DNA from 2 places in the Agathobaculum sp. LCP25S3_E8 genome. Region 1 is predicted to be linked to the other one. Evidence: predicted binding sites of a transcription regulator. Region 1 holds the regulator's gene; the other holds the start of a gene.
The links. The regulator HrcA, encoded in region 1, represses chaperone genes, less so after heat shock. The targets are predictions, from matches to a motif close to TGTTAGCACTCNNNNNNNNNGAGTGCTAACA.

Region 1 (7,554 bases):
CTGGCCGCAAAGTAATCACTCATCTTCATACACCGAAAAAGGCTGCCGTTCGCGGCAGTCTTTTTCCTCTTCAAAGCCTCTGCATCCTGCTTCTGATAATTCAGAAAATGGATAAATCAATGAATTTTAATCTTTCACGTTAGGTGTAATACATTGTCATATCATCCTCTTATTTTTCGCTAATTACTAACAAAGGAGAGAATCTACATGTTGAATATTGGTGTGATCGGCTGCGGCGCCATTGGCCGCGATCATATTCGCCGTCTGCACGATCTGGTTCCCGGCTGTCAGGTGGTCGCCTGCTCCGATTATTTTGAAGAGTCTGCTCGCAAAACGGCAGCGCAATATGAAGGTCTGCGTGCTTATGCAACCGGCGAAGAACTGATCGCTGCACCTGAGGTGCAAGCAGTACTGATTGCTTCTTCCGATCCGAGTCACGCCGGATATGTACTGGAGTGTCTCAAGCACGGTAAATACGTATTCTGCGAGAAACCGCTTGCCCAAAATGCAGCTGATTGCGAGAAGATTATCGAGGCCGAGTGTGCGCAAGGCAAGCGACTGGTACAGGTTGGCTTTATGCGCCGTTATGACCGTGGCTATGCTGAGATGAAACGGATTATCGACTCCGGCGAGCTTGGCGCACCACTGATGATTCATGCATGTCACCGCAACGTATCGCAGCCTGACGGCTTCCAGACCGAAATGGGTGTATCCAATGTTGCGATTCATGAGCTGGATATTTGCCGCTGGCTGCTTTCCGACGAATATGCAAACGGTCAGGTGCTCAAAGTACGCCAGTCTGCCTGCTCTACCAAGGGCTATGATAACCCGCAGATTGTTCTGCTGGAAACCCAGTCGGGCGCACGCATCGATGTGGAAGTACAGGTTGCCGATGCCTATGGCTACGACATTCAGTGTCAGGTTGTATGTGAGAAGGGTACAGTCAACCTGCCTGACCCGTATGCAGTCGTCAAACGCGCCAATGCAACTCGCTCCTTCCCCATTCTGACCGACTGGAAGGACCGTTTCATCGAAGCCTATGACATCGAGCTGACCGAATGGGTCAAGTCGCTTGCTGCCGGCGGTCCGACCGGCCCGTCCGCTTGGGATGGTTATGCTGCCTGCGTTGCAGCGGATGCGCTCAATCGTTCGCGCGGCACCGGTCAATTCCTGCCGATTGAAATGATGGACAAGCCTGCCATGTATAAGTAAGCCCTATCAAAAAGCCGCCCACAGGGCGGCTTTTTTCACGCATTGTACAAACAGCCCCGTGCCTATCGGCACGGGGCTGTTTGTTATTCTACAATAAAACAAAAATCAATATTCTACCTTGACCGCTTTGCCGGTATGGAACGAATCCGTAATGGCATAGGTAACAACCGTCGCCTTGGTACCGTCATAAACAGTCAGTTCAGGTTTACGGTCCTTCTGAATGCAGTCGATAAAGTCCACCATCTCCAGCAGATAAGCCTCTGCAAAGCGCTGCGGGAAATTCTCGATGATTTCCTGACGTGCACCATACTGGTCATATACCATGACGCGATCCTTCCACGGCACACCCGCTACGCGGATATGGCCCTCGGTTGCAACAATTTCGGTTTCGGTATGATACCCGTGCGGCGCAGTTCGACCGACATGCAGGAATGCAACCGTACCGTTATCAAACTTAAGCATCGCCATGCCGGTCTCAGTATCGCCGTTCTCGGCAAATTCGGGGTGCTTGAAGGTCGTGCCCGCAGCGTACACTTCAGTTACCTCGCCACCAAGGAACCAACGCATCAGGTCGATGTCATGCGACGCAGCATCGATAAAAATACCGCCCGAAGTCTTGGAGAACTTGATGCAGCTTTCAACCAGTGCTTCCGGATCCAGACCGGTTGCCTTCACCAGATAGGGCTTACCAATCTGACCCGCATTGATCTTCGCCTTTGCGTCTGCATAAGACGGGTCATAACGGCGCATAAATCCTAAGAAGAACACTTTATCCGGATGACGCTCCACCGCCGCCTCGGCGCGCTTGCACTCCTCCAGCGAGCATCCAAGCGGCTTGTCGGTAAAGACATGCTTGCCGGCATCCAGCGCGTATTCAATCATCCAGCAGTGCTCAGGCGACGAGGAAACAATAACCACAGCCTCGATATCCGCTTCGTCCACCATTTTTTTATAATCTGTTGTTACGTAATCAACCTTGAGATAATCCTTTGCCCAATCCAGTTCCTTCTGCTCCAGCGAGCACGCAGCAACCAGACGGCATCCCGGAATCTTGAAGGCCAGATTCTCCGCATGCACAGCGCCAAGACGGCCCAGGCCAACGATACCTGTTTTTACTTCTTTCATGTGATTTGTCTCCTTCTTTTATGAGAATATATTTCTCTCTCACACGGCCGACTGCCGCTTTTCTCCATACAATATCATATCATTTCACGCTCTGAAAAGCAAGCCAGAGACGCCGAATTCTCCTGCCGGTCTTCCGGCCTTGGCACTCCCTTCTGTCGTGTGACAAAGACGGGCGCATCATTTAACAAAATATTCATAAACGGCACTTGACTTTACAGCCGCAGGGTGGTAAATTAAGTTTAGCACTCAGGAGGGATGAGTGCTAAACCCTAACAGAAAGGAGTCAGGTTCGGTGGAATTGTCCGAGCGAAAAAAACAAATCCTAAAAGCGATTATTGGTGACTATATCCGCACTGCCGAGCCGGTCGGCTCCAAGGCATTGACAGAAGGACATTCCCTCCCCTTTTCTTCTGCCACCATTCGCAATGAAATGAGCGAGTTGGAGGAAATGGGTTATCTGGAAAAGCCGCATACCTCTGCCGGTCGCATTCCTTCGCCGCAGGGCTATCGTCTGTACGTGGATGAACTGATGGAGCAGCCGACTGACACTGGTGAGGATGAAGCGCCGCTGCAAACCATGATGCAAACCAAGGTGCGCGAGCTTGACCGCTTGATTCAAGAGGCTGGCAAGCTAATCTCCAGCCTGACCAACTATGCCTCTGTCGCTATCACCCCTGCACTGACTCAAATTTCCATCCGGCAGTTTGAGATCATCCCAATTGACAAAATGAATTTTGTCATCGTGGTGGTAACCGACTCCGGCACAGTCAAGAATAAAATGGTGCGCACCATAGCCGATGTTTCCAAAGAAGAGGCCGAGCTGCTCACCTACGTTCTTAACCAGACGCTAACCGGCTTGCCGCTCAGCCATATCACAGCGGAGCGCTTTGACATTGTACGTCGTGCCGCTGGTCTTTCTGCCTTGCTTGCGCCGGTTGCCGAATATATCGCAGAGCTGATTGAAGAGTTAAGCAACCAAAAGGTTTTTCTGGAAGGCACCAATAAACTGTTGCGTTTTCCCGAATATCGTGACCTGAACAAGGCACAGGCTCTGCTCGATTACATGGAGGACGACAGAAAGCATCTGTTGCCGGCTACACGCAAAATCGACGGTATCCAGTTTTTTATTGGGCCGGAAAACGGAGCAAATCCCCTGCGTGAAACCTCTGCTATCTACGCAAAATATGATATCGGTCATATCGGCCAAGGTGCCATCGGTATCGTTGGACCGACCCGCATGGATTACGCCAAGTTGTCCGCGCAGCTCAGCCGCTTCGCCAAGGGACTTAATAAGCTGATTGCGGAAACTTTTTTGGACGAAAAAGACGGGAATTCCTGATTTCCCTGCAAATGGAGGCATTAAATTAATATGAGCAAAAAGAAACAGCCCGAAGCTGCCGAAGCCGAACAAACGGCGGCTGCGGAACAGACAGCGGAAAACGCCGCTGAAACAAGCGTAAACGAAGAACCGGCTGCAAAGCCTGCCGAGGACTGGAAAGCCAAGTTTGACGAACTCAACGACCGCTACTTGCGCATGGCTGCGGAGTATGACAACTTCCGTAAGCGGAGCCAACGTGAACGCGAACAGTCGTACAACGATGCGGTTAGCCATGCAGTCAAAGCATTGCTGCCGACCTACGACAATCTTGAGCGTGCGCTGAAGGCAGAAACCGCAGATGCGGAGTACAAAAAGGGCGTAGAAATGACTATGACCCAGTTGGTCGAAAGTCTCAAGGGCTTGAACGTCACAATTATTGAGGCGTCCGCAGGTACCGGCTTCGACCCGAATTTCCACAACGCCGTGATGCATGTGGAGGACGAGGCGTTCGGTGAAAACCAGATTGCCGAAGTGTTCCAGCAGGGCTTCCAAATCGGCGACAAGGTCATCCGCCATGCGATGGTCAAAGTGGCCAACTAAAATCTAGTAAAGCAAACTGTTATCATAAAGGAGTGCTATCAATTATGGGCAAAATTATCGGTATCGACTTAGGTACAACCAATTCCTGTGTAGCTGTTATGGAAGGCGGCGAGTCCGTCGTTATCCCTAACGCCGAAGGCGCGCGCACGACTCCGTCTGTCGTTGCGTTCTCCAAGGACGGCGAGCGTATGGTCGGTCAGGTGGCAAAACGTCAGGCTGTCACCAATGCTGACCGTACCATCATTTCCATCAAGCGTCACATGGGTTCGGATTATCGCGTCAACATTGACGGCAAGCCCTATTCCCCGCAGGAGATTTCCGCAATGATTCTGCAGAAGCTGAAGGCAGACGCAGAGGCCTACCTCGGCCAGCCGGTAACGCAGGCGGTTATCACGGTTCCGGCTTACTTCTCCGACTCTCAGCGTCAGGCGACCAAGGATGCCGGCAAGATTGCGGGTCTGGAAGTACTGCGTATCATCAACGAGCCGACCGCAGCAGCGCTGGCTTATGGCGTAGATAAGGAAGCCGAGCAGAAGATCATGGTTTATGACCTCGGCGGCGGTACGTTCGACGTTTCCATCCTCGACATTGGCGAAGGTGTTCTGGAAGTTCTGTCCACCGCAGGCGATACCCACCTCGGCGGCGACGACTTTGACCAGCGCATCATCGACTGGATGGTAGCAGAGTTTAAGAAATCCAACGGCATTGACCTGTCCAGCGACAAAATGGCGATGCAGCGTCTGAAGGAAGCAGCTGAGAAGGCCAAGATTGAGCTGTCCGGCATGGCGCAGACCTCCATCAACCAGCCGTATATCACTGCGGACGCGACCGGTCCGAAGCACCTTGAGCTGACGCTCACCCGTGCAAAGTTCAACGAGCTGACCGCTGATCTGGTCGAGCGCACCATGGGTCCGGTTCGTCAGGCAATGAGCGACGCTGGCCTGTCCGCTTCCGACCTGTCCAAGGTTCTGCTCGTCGGCGGTTCCACCCGTATCCCGGCCGTGCAGGAAGCCGTAAAGGGCATTACCGGCAAGGAAGGCTTTAAGGGCATTAACCCGGATGAATGCGTTGCCATCGGCGCGTCTATTCAGGGCGGCGTACTTGGCGGCGAAGTCAAGGACGTACTGCTGCTGGACGTTACCCCGCTGTCCCTCGGTATCGAGACCCTCGGCGGCGTATGCACCAAGCTGATTGACCGCAACACCACCATCCCGACCAAGAAGAGCCAGATCTTCTCGACCGCGGCAGACAACCAGCCGTCCGTTGAGATTCACGTTCTGCAGGGCGAGCGCGAAATGGCAGCCGGCAACAAGACGCTCGGCCGCTTCACCCTCGACGGCATCGCTCCGGCTCCGCGCGGCGTACCGCAGATCGAAGTCACCTTCGATATCGATGCCAACGGCATTGTAAACGTATCGGCTAAGGATCTGGGCACCGGCAAGGAACAGAAGATCACCATTACCGCATCGACTAACCTCTCGAAGGAGGAGATCGACAAGGCAATGCACGAGGCGGAACAGTACGCCGAGCAGGATAAGAAGAACAAGGAAGCCGTTGAAATCCGCAACAACGCGGAACAGCTGGTATTCCAGTCCGAAAAGGCACTGACCGATCTGGGCGACAAGCTGACCGCAGATGAGAAGAGCGGTGTGCAGGCTGAGATCGATAAGGTCAAGGAAGCGCTTAAGGGCACGGATACTGATATGATTAAGATGGCCACCGACAACCTCTCCAAGAAGTTCAGCGATTTGGCCGGCAAAATCTATCAGCAGCAGGCTCCGCAGGGCGGCGCCAACATGGGCGGCCAGCCGGGTGCAGGTGCACAGGGCGGCGCCCAGGGCGACTTTGTCGACGCAGACTTTACCGAAGTCAAGGACGACGATCAGAATAAGTAATTTCCATGCCGCGTTGGGCGGAACGGTTTCCGTTCCGCCCTGCGGCATGCTATTTTCCATTATTTGAGGGATCACAATGGCTGATAAAAGAGACTATTATGAGGTGCTTGGCGTACAGAAAGGCGCAAGCGAGGATGAGATTAAAAAGGCTTATCGCCGTCTTGCCCGCAAGTATCACCCCGACCTGAATAAAGACAATCCGGAGGCTGCCGACAAGTTCAAAGAGGTCAACGAAGCATATGAAGTGCTGTCTGATGCGGATAAACGCGCCAAATATGACCAGTTCGGCTTTGCAGGTGTTGACCCAAGCTACGGCGGCGGTGCAGGTGCCGGTGGCTTTGGCGGCTTTGATATGGGCGACCTTGGCGACCTGTTCGGCTCATTCTTTGGCGGCGGCTTTGGCGGCGGACGCGCTCAGCGCCGCAACGCTCCCCAGCGCGGCGAATCCATTCGACAGAATATCATACTTTCCTTCGAGGAAGCGGCGTTTGGCTGCGAGAAGGAGATATCGGTCAACCGCATCGAGGCTTGCGATGAATGCGGCGGTACCGGCGCAGCCAAAGGCACTAGCGCGGAAACCTGTCCGAACTGCCGCGGCACCGGCGTTGTGACACAAACACAGCGCACACCGCTCGGCATGTTCCAAACGCAGGGAGCCTGCCCGAACTGCCGCGGTACAGGTAAGATTATCAAAAAGCCGTGCAGCAAGTGCGGCGGCGCAGGCCGTGTGCGCAAGACACGCAAATTCAAGGTGAATATCCCGGCCGGTATCGATGAGGGACAATCCATTCAGCAGCGCGGTCAGGGCAATGCAGGCATTAACGGCGGTCCGGCAGGCGATCTGTTTGTGACCATCTCCATCCGTCCGCATCCTATTTTCACACGCGAGGGCCAGGACGTTTATGTGGATATTCCGATTTCGTTTACGCAGGCAGCGCTGGGCGACACGCTGCAGGTGCCGACCATCGACGGTCGTGTCGAGTATAAGGTGCCCGAGGGTACGCAGACCGGCACAGTATTCCGCATGAAGGGCAAGGGCATTCAAAATGTAAATGGACGCGGACGCGGCGACCAATATGTCCGTGTGACCATTGAAGTGCCGAAAAACCTGTCTGAAAAGCAGAAAAAACTGCTGCGGGAGTTTGAGGCTTCCTCTACTGATGAAAACCAGAGCAAACGCAAAGGCTTCTGGGACAAGGTAAAGGATGCGCTTGACATTGACTAATCATCGCAGCATGAAGCAAAGGCTCGGAACCGAATGGTTCCGAGCCTTTGTTGTGTTCACGTTTGATTTACTCGTTATTTCCCCGATAATAGCGGATGAGCGCCTGTGTTCCCAAATCGCCCATCCCTTCAGCCTCCAAATCGCCGTACATCGTGCAGACCCGCTCGAGTACAGGCAGC
Region 2 (7,554 bases), on a different contig from region 1:
AGACTGAGTGCTGCAAGCGAGGCACGAGGTGAACGGGGCAAGATTGGTATGATTTTGCGGTTGGCCTTTCTGGTTTTCTTTTCGGTTTGCATGTTTTGTGGAGCGTGTTTGTTGCTGGGAGGAAAGTGGATCGCATCTGATATTTTGGGTGATGGCCGCTGTGCACGTGCGTTTCCATTTATGCTGCTTTGCCTTGCGCTGACTGGTATAGAGAATATCTTTAAATCACTGTTCATTGGTTTGGAACGGATGCAATACGCAGCAACTTCTGAGGTTTGTGAACAGTTGATTCGTATTGCCACGGTTTGGTTTTTGCTTTACCAGTATCAAGGTAAGGACTATGGCACCATTGCCATGTTGATATTTGCTGGTATGGTAATCAGCGAGATATTTAGTGCTGCTTTTTTGAGCGTTCTGTTTCGAAACTGGAAAATGCCAAATGTGAAACAAGTATCGATGGAAAGAGAAACGGTACGTCAGTTTTTCTTTATTGCATTTCCTGTTTCCGCATCGGCTTTGCTGGGCAATGTGATTAGTTCGGCCGGTTCAATTCTGTTGCCTAAACGGTTGATGGTTGCCGGACTAAGTTATGAACAGGCGTTATCCGCGCTGGGAGTCCTGTCCGGCATGGCGATGCCGTTGTTGCTGCTTCCCATCGCCTTGGTCAGCTCGGTTTGTACTGCATTGTTACCGGCTGTGACAGGGGCGCAAGCCATAGGAAATTGCAAACGGGTACGGGCATTGGTTGGCAGAGCAATAACAACGGTTGGCCTGATTGCAGTGCCGGCAACTGCGGTTTTGATTCCGCTTGCACCTAAACTCAGTGTGTTGTTTTTCGGACAATCGCTGAGTGTGCCCTATGTGTCGCTTTTGGGTGCTACAGCAATGGTCTGCTATTATCAAATGGCATCTGGTAGTCTTCTCAATGCACTTGGCCTGCAGCATTGGAATGTAGTAATCTCGGTGGGAGCAGAGCTGTGTCAGGTGCTCTTGATGTATCGTTGGTGTGCGTTTCCGTGGATGGGTATATATGGATATCTTATCGCTATGTTAATTACCGGAGTCGCAGCTTTTCTCCTGAATTTTATTATTCTTTATCGGAAAGTGGGCTTTTCGTTGCGACCAATTCGAAGATTTGGCGTTCCATTGTTTTGCGGAACAGCGTTGTTCTTTTGGACGCGTGTTTTCTATCAGATGTTTTCGCAGATTTGTTATTCCGATATCACGGTGCTGGCGTGTACGGTTGTCAGTGTGGGAATTCTCTATATCATTGTGCTGCGCCTAATGGGAATTCGGTTACTATATTATTTATCCAAACGAATCGAAAAACCGTATTTGCCTAGGCTGCATATGTGGTGAACCGCTTGACAAATGTGCATGAAACAGATAAGATAAACACATAATATGACGGCTCCTGCCCGCGATTCCGGCAGGAGCCTTTTTGTAGGAGAAAAGGGGGAGTACATGACATGGAATTAACCATGTGTTGCCCGACGCTATTCGGACTGGAAGGCATTGTGGCGGATGAGTTGCGATTTGGCGGAAAATTGAGTGATGTACATGCTGAAAACGGTCGCGTACTGTTTGAAGGAGACGAAAATACACTGGCATGGGCCAATCTCAATTTACGCTGTGCGGAGCGTGTATTGATTCGGCTGGGCATGTTTCCTGCCAAAACATTCGATCAACTATTTGAGGGAGTACGCGCGCTGCCGTGGGAGCAGTTTATTCCTAAAGACGCTGCGTTTCCGGTTAAAGGACATAGCTTGAATTCTGCGCTGCACTCTGTACCGGACTGCCAGAAGATAATAAAAAAAGCGGTGGTATCCCGACTGGGGGAATGCTATCATCAAAGCTGGTTTGAGGAAAGCGGCGCTAAATACCAGATCCAGTTTGCAATTATGCGTGATACGGCGGAACTGTACCTGGATACTTCGGGCGCGGGTCTGCATAAGCGCGGCTATCGTGCTAACAGCAACGCGGCACCGCTGCGGGAAACGCTGGCAGCGGCACTGGTTAAGGTGGCTCGCTGGCGAGGAAGAGAACCGTTTCTCGATCCGTTCTGTGGGTCGGGTACGATTGCAATTGAGGCTGCTATGATTGCGCAGCGGCGTGCGCCAGGCCTGATGCGCGCATTTGATGCGGAAAAATGGACTTGTTTTGATGCGTCCGTCTGGCGTCAAGCGCGGGAAGATGCCATTGGTATGTCTGATGGCAGCGCGCGTTTTGATATTGTTGGCAGCGATATCGATTCTGCCTGTGTGCAGCTGTCAATTGAGAATGCACGAAAAGCGGGTGTGGCCAATACGGTGTTTTTTGAACAAGCAGATGCTGTTGCACGAGATTATGCTCGGAATGGAGTGCTAATCGCAAATCCGCCTTATGGTGAACGCCTGCTTGACCTGCAGGAAGCAGAGGTATTATACCAGAAGTTTGGGCTTGCGGTTGAAAAATCCCCAATGAAGCAGTATATTCTCAGTTCAGATCCCTTATTTGAACGTTGTTTTGGAAGAAAGGCTGATAAGCGCAGAAAACTCTATAATGGCATGATCAAATGCGAGCTGCATATGTATTTTAAGCACTCGAAACACTGAATTGCTAAGTGAAAAAATATATCCAGTCAATTCATAAAAAATTCATAAATTTTTTGACGGATTTTCCAAAAAACCTCTTGCCAATTGGCAAGAGTTGATGTAATATAATAGTCGAGTTAGCACTCTGGTTACATGAGTGCTAAACAGTGGCTTTGTTAATATTATTTTTCATAGGAGGCATCCGTTATGAAACTCAAACCCCTTTGCGATCGTGTTGTGATCAAGATGGTAGAGGCAGAGGAGACTACTGCCAGCGGAATTATTCTTACTGCATCGGCGCAGGAAAAGCCGCAGGTTGCTGAGATTATTGAAGTAGGCCCGGGTGGCGTGGTAGATGGCAAGGAAATTAAGATGGAAGTTCAGAAGGGACAGAAGGTCATCACCGGCAAGTACACCGGCACTGAGGTAAAACTGGACGGCGAAAAATATATTATTGTTCGCCAGAGCGATATTCTTGCAATCGTTGAGTAAGAACCGGTATTTCAGGAGGTAATATATCATGGCAAAACAGCTTATTTACGGCGAGGATGCGCGCAAGGCTCTGCAGCGCGGCATCGATCAGCTCGCTGATACGGTAAAGGTTACGATTGGTCCGAAGGGCCGTAATGTTGTACTCGACAAGAAGTATGGTGCGCCGCTGATTACGAACGACGGTGTGACTATTGCCAAGGAGATCGAGTTGGAAGATCCGTATGAGAACATGGGTGCACAGCTGGTCAAGGAAGTTGCAACTAAGACCAACGATGTGGCTGGTGACGGTACCACGACGGCAACCGTTCTGGCGCAGGCATTTGTGCGTGAGGGCCTGAAGAACGTTGCAGCTGGTGCAAACCCGATGGTGATGCGCCGCGGTATCTCCAAGGCGGTTAATGCGGCGGTGGAAGCAATCGCCAAGAATTCTAAGACCGTGGACGGCACTAATGATATTGCCCGTGTTGGTGCGATTTCTTCCGGTGATGATGAGATTGGCAAGCTGATTGCAGAGGCAATGGAGAAGGTCTCTACCGATGGTGTAATTACGGTTGAGGAGTCTAAGACTGCAGAGACCTATTCCGAAGTTGTGGAAGGCATGCAGTTTGATCGTGGCTACGTCACTCCCTATATGTGCACTGATACCGAGAAGATGGAAGCAAACTTGGATGATGCACTCGTGCTGATTACCGACAAGAAGCTTTCCAACATTCAGGAACTGCTGCCGATTCTGGAGCAGGTTGTTAAGTCTGGCAAGAAGCTGCTCATTATCGCTGAGGATATTGAAGGTGAGGCACTGTCCACTTTGATTGTCAACCGCCTGCGTGGTACCTTTACTTGCGTTGCAGTTAAGGCACCGGGCTTCGGTGATCGCCGCAAGGATATGCTGCGCGACATCGCTATCCTGACTGGCGGTACGGTTATTTCTGAGGAAGTTGGCATCGAACTGAAGGATGCAACCATGGATATGCTTGGCTCTGCACGTCAGATCAAGGTTACCAAGGAAACTACCACGATTGTGGATGGCGCTGGAGACAAGCAGGCTATTGCAAACCGTGTAACGGAAATCCGTGGTGCAATTGAGCGTACTACTTCGGATTTTGACCGTGAGAAGCTGCAGGAGCGTCTGGCAAAGCTGGCTGGCGGTGTTGCAGTTATCAAGGTTGGTGCAGCCACTGAGACCGAAATGAAAGAAAAGAAGCTGCGTATTGAGGATGCGCTGAACGCGACTCGCGCAGCAGTGGAAGAAGGTATCGTTGCCGGCGGCGGCGTTGCATACGTTAACGCAATTGCAGCGGTCGAAGCACTGGCTGAGACGGCAGAAGGCGATGAAAAGACCGGTATGCAGATTGTTGCACGTGGTTTGGAAGCACCGATGGCGCAGATTGCCTTTAACGCTGGTATCGAGGGCGCAATTGTTGTAGATAAGGTCAAGAACTGCGGTAAAGTTGGCTATGGTTTTGATGCAGCGACGGAGACTTACGGTGATATGATTTCCAATGGTATCGTTGACCCGACTAAGGTTAACCGCTCTGCGTTGCAGAACGCGGCTTCAGTAGCGTCCATGGTTCTGACCACGGAAAGCTTGGTTGCTGATAAGAAGGAACCCGTAGCACCTGCTCCGGCGGCTCCGGATATGGCAGGAATGTACTAATCTTGTTCCTCAAATGCTTAAAAACGGCACTCACAATCGTGGGTGCCGTTTTTTTATGCAACGGAGCCATGTTAACACTGTTCTTTTTTGATAAGTCAGGTGAAGCAAGCGCTTTGATAAAACTCAAAAAATATTTTTTCGAAATTGTGTGGGGGATAGACCAGTCTTGTCCGTAAAAGCAATAATGAAATTGACTTCACTGCGGTAGCCAACCCGAAACGCAATCTCTTTTACGGATAGGGAAGTGGATTGCAGTAATGCCTTTGCTTCGTCGATTCGATGCAGCATGATATATTCGTGAGGGGAAAAACCGGTTGCGCTGCGAAACAATCTGGAAAAGTGCGAAGTACTCAGACGAACATGCGCTGCAATCTGACTTACGCTGATTTGCTCAAATAAATGCTGGTCGATATAGTGAATTGCTTGAGATATGGCGTTGTCATCTGCAATGGTTTTGGTTGGCGATGAGGGAAAGAGAAGTGCACATAGGATACGATAAATACGCTGCGAACAATCCACTTCACTGATATTGGCACTGCGTAATCCGGAGATGATTTGCGCCATTTCCTGTTCGATTCTATCATCCGGTGACGGAGTAAAAGCCTGTTTACCACCTCGAAAGGCAATAATTTGATTGAAAAAGGCTGCGGCATTGGCACCGTCAAAATGAATCCACATTGCCTCTGCCGCTCCCGCAGTATAAAAGTGATGTGGTTTATGGCAATCAACCAATGCAACTTGACCGCGTTCTGCCGCAAATTGCTGTGTTGTCTCATAAAAAATAGTGCCGGAACGGATAAACGCAAGAAAAAAATTCTTATGACTCTCCTGTCGGGCCGCATCACAGGTATCTGAAAAGTCATATCGTTCATCATAATAATAATGTCCGACACGAGTGACATAGAAAAACAGCGTTCGTGCGGTTGCGGACGGCGTGGAAAAAAAGCGTTCTGAACGCGATAACACTCCCGGTTCATTATTCACTTTCAATGTGATCACCTCTTATATGTATAATAGCACAAAATATAAATAAAATGCAGTGTTTTATTATTGAAAAACTGCGTTAAATCCAGTATGCTTACGTAAGAAATAAACTTTATACTGATAAGACCATGACAAACGCATGTTTATAAGGTGTTAAAGATGATAAAGGAAAAGACATTTTATAAATCATTTATGATTTTAGCGCTTTCATTGGCGCTGCAAAACCTATTGACATATGGCGTGAATATGATGGATACCGTAATGCTCGGCCGGTATAGTCAGGATGCCATGGGTGGAGTCAGTTTGTGTAATCAGGTGCAGTATTTGCTGCAAATGCTGGTAGTAGGCGCTGGAGAGGGCGCGGTTGTGCTCGGCTCACAGTACTGGGGGAAAGGAAATCTGCAACCGATTCCCCATATAATTGGCGTCGCGTTGCGTTTTGGCGGCAGCTTAGCAGTCGTTCTGTTTGGCATGGTATTATTTTTCCCCACACAGCTTTTGAGCTTGCTATCCAATGACAGTGCGGTTATTGTGGAGGGACAAAAGTATTTCCAAATTATCTGTTTTACGTATATTATTTTTACTGTTACCAATATTTTGGTCGCTTCACTTCGCTCGATTGGCATCGTAAAAATTGGTTATATCATTTCCGGTTCTACATTGGTTATCAACATTTGTCTCAATTATTGCCTCATCTATGGCAATCTGGGCTTTCCAGAACTGGGCGTACGCGGTGCTGCGATTGCAACACTGGTATCGCGGTGCGTGGAGCTATTGATTGTTATTCATTATTTGAAATATAAAGAGCACAAGCTCAATTTAACTTTGACAAAACTGCTTCACATTGATATCAGCTACATGAGAGACTATGCCCGCGTTTCTTCTCCTGTGCTCATCAATCAGGCGCTATGGGGCTTGGCACAGATGGTGCAGACTGGAATTCTTGGTCATCTTGGTGGCGATGTGACAGCAGCGAATGCAATTGCAGTACAGGTCTTTCAAGTGTTGTCCGTTGTGGCGTATGGCGCTGCGTCCGCTTCTGGCATTGTGGTTGGGCGCACCATTGGCTCTGGAAATGCGCAGCGCTTGCATCCGCTTGTTCGTACGCTGCAGGTATTGTTCATCAGCATTGGTCTCTGTTCAGGATTTTTGATCTTTATTCTACGCGTGCCGATTTTGATGGTGTTTGGCGGCACATTGACCGAACGGGCATATGAATTATCCATGCAGTTTATGTTGGTGCTTTCCATCACAACCGTAGGTACGTCTTATCAGATGGCTTGTGATAACGGCATCATTCGAGGCGGTGGTGATACGGCCTTCAGTGCGAAGATGAATTTGATTAGCATGTGGCTGATTATTGTACCATTTTCTGCGATGGCGGCATTCTGGTGGAAGTGTGCGCCGGTTGTAGTGTTTTTCTTGCTCAAATGGGATCAGCTGTATAAGGCAATTCCAGTCGTGATTCGACTGCGCAGCTGGAAATGGGTGAAAAAAGTCACCCGACCGGATGCGACATGATAACTGAATATTTCTCTTTCTTTCTCCTGAAAAACCGGCCTGATGGTCGGTTTTTCTGTTGACAAAAAAATATAAAATGATATACTTTTATAAGAACAAATATGATAATGCGATGAGGAAACGAGTTTTTCGGCATCTGGCATATAGCGAGAGGGGAGAGTGCAAGCCCTTTGCCAAACCGGAGGACAGCCACTTCCGAGCAGTCTGTGAAAGCAGACCGTCTGATCCGCGATATCCGATCACTAAGATGCGTCATCAGCGGCGCAAATTAGGGTGGTACCGTGGAAGAATGCTTTCGCCCCTAAAGAGTGTGGGCGGAAGCTTTTTTGC

Region 2: the regulator HrcA is predicted to act here: its motif matches at 2,709-2,739, upstream of ACTQ34_RS05405 (co-chaperone GroES).

Annotation. Positions count from the first base shown of each region.
Region 1 is NZ_JBQKJR010000032.1:7,936-15,489, forward strand. It holds gene ACTQ34_RS11230 (ABC transporter permease) at 1-15, shown strand, start outside; gene ACTQ34_RS11235 (Gfo/Idh/MocA family protein) at 208-1,212, shown strand; gene ACTQ34_RS11240 (Gfo/Idh/MocA family protein) at 1,318-2,337, opposite strand; gene hrcA (heat-inducible transcriptional repressor HrcA) at 2,597-3,676, shown strand; gene grpE (nucleotide exchange factor GrpE) at 3,707-4,255, shown strand; gene dnaK (molecular chaperone DnaK) at 4,300-6,150, shown strand; gene dnaJ (molecular chaperone DnaJ) at 6,227-7,375, shown strand; gene ACTQ34_RS11265 (NAD(P)-dependent oxidoreductase) at 7,443-7,554, opposite strand, start outside.
Region 2 is NZ_JBQKJR010000009.1:61,464-69,017, forward strand. It holds gene ACTQ34_RS05395 (oligosaccharide flippase family protein) at 1-1,359, shown strand, start outside; gene ACTQ34_RS05400 (THUMP domain-containing class I SAM-dependent RNA methyltransferase) at 1,470-2,594, shown strand; gene ACTQ34_RS05405 (co-chaperone GroES) at 2,781-3,065, shown strand; gene groL (chaperonin GroEL) at 3,094-4,719, shown strand; gene ACTQ34_RS05415 (helix-turn-helix domain-containing protein) at 4,843-5,703, opposite strand; gene ACTQ34_RS05420 (MATE family efflux transporter) at 5,863-7,224, shown strand.